2 regions of the Cytobacillus sp. Hm23 genome follow, and region 2 is predicted to be linked to the other one. Evidence: predicted binding sites of a transcription regulator. Region 2 holds the regulator's gene; the other holds the start of a gene.
What was found. The regulator LexA, encoded in region 2, represses DNA repair genes until DNA is damaged. The targets are predictions, from matches to a motif close to CGAACATATGTTCG.
Positions count from the first base shown of each region.

Region 1: a site for LexA is predicted at 1,268-1,281, ahead of uvrB (excinuclease ABC subunit UvrB). Genes of this name have one in related genera too.

Region 1 covers NZ_JBPXRQ010000016.1:36,820-40,039, forward strand. The annotation lists gene ACSVDA_RS12270 (heavy metal translocating P-type ATPase) at 1-621, shown strand, start outside; gene uvrB (excinuclease ABC subunit UvrB) at 1,357-3,220, shown strand, end outside.
Region 2 covers NZ_JBPXRQ010000008.1:48,133-51,352, reverse strand. The annotation lists gene ACSVDA_RS06650 (TetR/AcrR family transcriptional regulator) at 1-538, opposite strand, end outside; gene lexA (transcriptional repressor LexA) at 1,256-1,879, opposite strand; gene yneA (cell division suppressor protein YneA) at 2,122-2,436, shown strand; gene ACSVDA_RS06635 (YneB family resolvase-like protein) at 2,449-3,099, shown strand.

The sequences.
Region 1 (3,220 bases), on a different contig from region 2:
CAATTAGATATTGATCGCCTAAAGAGCGAAGGGCTCACACTTGTTATCGTCGCTGATGAACAGCATGTGTTAGGAATCTTTGGTATATCTGATGAGATACGTGAGGAAAGTAAAATTGTTATGAAAGAGCTTCACAAAAAGGGTATAAAACATACAATTATGCTTACGGGTGATCACGGGAAAACAGCTGAAAAGGTAGCTAGAATAGTAGGCGTAACAGATTTTTACGCAAACCTTCTTCCAGAAGAAAAAGTAGATAAAATAAGAAATATACATGAGCATGGCCAAGTAGCGATGATTGGTGACGGTATAAATGATGCACCTGCTCTAGCGGTCGCTGATCTAGGCATAGCGATGGGAAAAGGAACAGATAGTGCGATTGAAACAGCTGATATTGTTTTAATGCAAGACCATCTAGGTAAACTGCCCAGCGCTGTATCCATTGCGAAAAAGGTGAATAGAACGATTAAACTTAATATCACTTTAGCACTAGGATTAAAAGTCATTGCGCTTTTATTAACAATCCCTGGCTGGCTAACTTTATGGATTGCCATTCTAGCAGATATGGGCGCCACAATCCTCGTCACACTCATTAGCTTAACAATTATGCTAGAAAAATAAGGGGTCTGACACCCGCTGCGTTAATGTGTTGTCGCAGCTAGGGTCAGGCCCTATACCTTTTTATACACGTATTGATTTAGAAAAAATTCAGTAATAAGTAAGTTCTTTGTAGAAATAAAAATACTCCTATTGTAGAGATGAGAGCATAATTATCCACAATCTTCTACAAAGGAATATCTATGTATAAGAAATGTATAGCTCAAGAAAGCAGCTAATTAGTCAGTGCTTATCGTTTTTTCAATAAATACCGAACTATTAAGGTCTTTTTATGTGTAAGTTTTAATTAATTTGTTTACTTTCCTTGTGTTTTTTTCATAAAACTCTACATGACACACCCCTGTTCTCCTATAAAAACGGAAACCCCTAAAAAATCTACGAGCTTTACCACACAAACAACGAAGTTATCCATTGTCATGTTAATATCATTTTCATCCATTTCAATCCTTTATCAATAAAAAGTGTTGTTTCGTACTAACATATAAACACGTACACAACTAGAGTTTCGTGGCATCTTTGCTTCTATAAAACGCTGACTGTTAAGTAAAATGATGTTTTAATCTTCAATTATAGGAACTATAGCAACAAAGTTTACTAAAAGTACTTTGTTATTTTATTGATTTAAAGTGACATGGTGTTAATTAAGAAACGAATATAAGTTCGCATTTTTGTTTAATTAATGATAAAATATGGTACAATGATAATACAACTACTACGGGATTGGGGGCTTTCGTCAAAATGGATCAGTTCGAGTTAGTCTCAGCTTTTAAACCGTCTGGTGATCAGCCACAGGCAATTACTGAAATTGTAGACGGTATTAAACAAAAGAAAAAGCATCAAACATTATTAGGGGCAACTGGTACGGGAAAAACGTTTACGATCTCTAATGTAATTAAGGAAGTTAATAAACCTACGTTAATTATTGCTCATAATAAAACGCTTGCAGGACAGCTATATAGTGAGTTTAAAGAGTTTTTCCCTAATAATGCTGTGGAATATTTTGTTAGTTATTATGACTATTATCAACCTGAAGCGTATGTTCCACAAACCGATACTTTTATTGAAAAGGACGCCAGTATAAACGATGAAATTGATAAGCTGCGTCACTCAGCAACTTCTTCATTGCTTGAACGGAAGGACGTTATTATTATTGCGAGTGTATCTTGCATATATGGTCTAGGTTCCCCAGAGGAATATGGTGAGCTCGTCGTGTCATTACGTGTTGGAATGGAAATAGAGCGTGATCAAATGCTTAGAAAACTCGTCGATGTTCAGTATGACAGAAATGATATTGACTTTAAGAGAGGAACGTTTCGGGTACGTGGAGATGTAGTTGAAATCTTTCCAGCATCACGAGACGAGCATTGTATACGCATTGAATTTTTTGGAGATGAGATTGATCGTATACGTGAAGTCGACGCTTTAACAGGAGAAATTATCGGTGAGCGTGAACACGTGGCTATTTTTCCTGCATCACATTTCGTAACACGAGAAGAAAAAATGCAAATTGCCATGAAAAATATTGAACAAGAACTTGAAGAGCGTTTGAAAGAGCTTCGTGACGATGACAAATTACTTGAAGCCCAAAGAATTGAGCAACGTACTAGATATGATCTGGAAATGATGAGGGAAATGGGTTTTTGTTCTGGTATTGAAAATTATTCGCGGCATTTAACACTCCGAGAAGCGGGATCCACACCATATACGCTGATCGATTATTTTCCTGATGATTTTCTAATTGTTATTGACGAATCACATGTGTCATTACCACAAATTCGAGGTATGTTTAACGGTGATAAAGCTCGAAAGCAGATGCTCGTAGATCATGGTTTTAGGTTGCCATCAGCATTAGATAACCGCCCGTTACGTTTTGAAGAGTTTGAGGAGCATGTGAACCAAATAGTCTATGTATCAGCAACACCTGGTCCTTATGAGTTGGAGCATTCTCCTGAAATGGTTCAACAGATTATTCGCCCAACAGGGTTATTAGATCCATTAATCGATGTGCGCCCAATTGAAGGACAAATTGATGACCTTATCGGGGAAATTCAAGTGCGTATCGCGAGAAAAGAACGCGTGCTAGTTACAACATTGACAAAGAAAATGTCAGAGGACCTAACAGACTACCTCAAAGAAATAGGCATAAAAGTTACATATCTCCACTCAGAAATTAAAACGCTTGAACGAATAGAGATTATACGTGATCTCCGACTTGGAAAATTTGATGTACTCGTTGGTATCAATTTATTAAGGGAAGGTTTAGATATACCAGAAGTTTCTCTAGTTACAATTTTAGACGCCGACAAAGAAGGATTCTTAAGATCAGAAAGGTCGCTAATCCAGACAATGGGAAGGGCTGCACGTAATGAAAACGGTAGAGTCATTATGTATGCCGATCATGTGACCAATTCAATGGATATTGCCATTAAAGAGACGAAGCGGCGTCGTGAAATACAAGAAGCTCATAACAAAAAGCACGGCATTACGCCAAAAACAATAAGAAAAGAAGTCCGAGATGTCATACAGGCAACTTATGCAGCTGAAAATCAAGAAACATACGAGACAAACAAACCAAAAGTAAAAATGACCAAAACAGAACGAC
Region 2 (3,220 bases):
GCTTTGACATATCAGCTACATCCACAATATTAGTGAACAAAAAACCAATTAATGATTGGACGAATTCGAGTGGTAGTGTCTGCCTTATTTCACCTTTGTTATAGGATGCTTCAATGAGCTTGTTCATTTGATCATTATCCTGAAAATTATGCCTTGTCAACGCCTTTTCGTATATGTTAGTTCCTTTCTCTTTAATAAAGCTGTTTGCAAAACGGTTAATATCTGGGTATTCATTGGCAAATTGCATTCCAACTCGGATTTGTGTTTTAAATATCGAAAAAATGTCTTTGGCATAATCACTTGGCTTCATAACCTTGACAAGGAATTCTTGCTTTTTATGAATTAAAATGTCTATGAGATTTAAGTAAAGATCTTCCTTGTTGTTAAAATGATAGTAAAATGATCCCTTACTCATATTCGCCGTCTTCAAAATATGATTTAATGAGGCTTTTTCATAGCCTTTTTCCACAAATTCATTTAATGCTGCTTGCATTAAATCATCTGAGTGTTCGAATTCTTTATTAAATCCTTGCGTCAATTACATCATCTCCTACAAGTTTTTAATCTTAATAGTTAGCTCTGTTCGTAAACTTTGTTGCTTTAGTTCTTTATACTGAAGATATAGACATCGTTACTCAATATACATCGTTTTATATGTGAAATGATGGCACGAAATCTAGTTGTATTCGTGTTTGTGTTTTAGTACGAAAAACACGCTATGCGGAAATGACCTAATAGTTAATGGAGCTTTCTTATTATATATAATAGACCGTACGGTCTAGACCGTCAAGTCTAACTCAAGGTAATAAGCATAAAATTAATGGTCATAGTGAAGGAAATATGAGAGCAAGTTATTAAGCAATTCATTGAATGATAAAGTTAAAACTAAAGACTTTTTTGTGAACTTTGTTTTTTACTAAAAACGGACAGCATTATTAGTTTTATAGGAGATCAATAATTAAAAATGAAGAAAAGGTGTCTCGAACACTATATATACGTGTTTATATCTTAAAACTAAAAGCAGCAACTATTGTGAAAATAGCCAATAAAAATAATTTGGCAGGGAGCTTACTATATGACAAAAAAATCCTTAGCTCAGACGTTCTAAGCTAAGGATTGGATTATAATATGAGATAGTATGAATACGTTAAAGAGCATTGTGGACTGCTAACCTGTATGTTAATCGAACTGATTGGTACAACCTTTTATAATTTGTCAAAGAGTAGATCATACATTCATTATGTAACATCATGTTTTAATGAATGGTACGATACACCCCGATCACTTTTCCTAATATAGCTACATTACGAAGAATAATAGGTTCTAAAGTTGAGTTTTCTGGCTGTAGTCTTATGTAGTCTTTTTCTTTAAAAAATCTCTTAACTGTTGCCTCATCATCTTCCGTCATTGCAACAACGATATCTCCATTGGAAGCAGTTTGTTGTTGCCGAACAATGACGTGATCCCCATCTAATATACCTGCTTCAATCATGCTATCTCCCATTACTTCAAGCATAAAAACATTTTCGTCAGGAGATACAAGTTTATCAGGAAGAGGGAAGTATTCTTCAACATTTTCAATCGCTGTTATTGGTTGACCAGCTGTTACCTTTCCAATGATCGGTACATTCATAACGTTATTTTTTGGAATTACATCAGCAGGATTTAAATCTAATATTTCAATTGCTCTAGGTTTCGTTGGATCTCTACGGATTAATCCCTTACTTTCTAAACGAGATAAATGACCATGAACCGTTGAGCTTGAAGCTAGCCCTACCGCTTCTCCAATTTCTCTAACAGAAGGTGGATATCCCTTTGATTGTACTTCTTGTTTTATGAAATCCAGTATGTCTTGTTGCCTTTTCGATAATTTTGCCATCGTTAGCACCTCATTATAATAATCTTTTCTATGGTTAGCATGTATACCCGTCCATAACATTTAAAAATTAAGATCATCTATTAAGACGATAAGGATATACTAGAAAGATTTTACTTTCATTCATTATAGCACGACTTGTCATGTATAACAAACGTAAGTTCGTAAAATTGTTGACATAAAACATTTGTTCGTATACAATAACTAAAAACGAACATGTATTCTGTTGATCAGGGGGACTTATTATGAAACAATCTAAAATTTACTATATCTTGTTTTTTACTGTTTTTATCGGCTTTGCTTTTGCACTAATTACTTCTTATAAGGATATCGAGAAAAATGATTATATCATTATTAAAGTAGAAGATGGTGATACACTATGGGATATTGCTTCCGAGTATAGTAACAGTCACGATTTGTCAATAAATGACTTTATCAGTTGGGTAGAGGATGTAAATCAAATTGCTCCTGATAGTATTTTTTATGGTGATGAAATTTATATTCCAGTGTTAAAATCAGAAGGTAATAAAATGTATGATACTTATGCTGTTAACAATTAATCGGAGGTAGAAATGGAAAAAGCAATAATATATTGTCGTGTTAGTACAAATAAACAAACACAGGAGACATCATTAACACGACAAAAGGAAGAATTACTCCAGCTTGCAAACAGTTACCATTTTGATGTGAAGAAAGTGGTTGTAGAAAGAGCAAGCGGATATGACATGGATAGAGATGGCATTTATGAATTATTGAATGAAATTAAGGAACAGCAAATCGATGCCCTTTTAATACAAGATGAGACAAGGCTAGGTAGGGGTAATGCAAGAATAGCTTTGCTGCATTTTATTTTAAAAGAAAAAGTTAAAATATATACTGTTCATCATCATGGAGAGCTACAATTGTCTGAAGCTGATTCCATGATGTTGGAAATTGTAAGCATTGTTGAGGAATATCAACGCAAAATACATAATTTAAAAATTAAACGGGGAATGAAACGTGCTATTGAAGAAGGTTATAAGCCAGAGAGGAATTTAAAAAACATCCATGCAAGCTCAGGTAGAGAAAGAAAAGAAATACCTATCGAGGAAATTATAAGGTTACGTCAAAATAATCTCACATTTTCAGATATAGCGGCTACATTACGTGGTCTCGGATTTAATGTGTCAAAAGCAACGGTACATCGACGGTATAAAGAATATATGCATAATAAATTAGAGTAGATGGCTAACAATAGAATGGAAGAATGCTGTAGTATACAATTTAAAATTGTATACTTTTAATACGTTGTTATTGTAAGGCAATTTCGTTAGGCTCTGTTCGTAAGCTTTGTTACTATTGTTT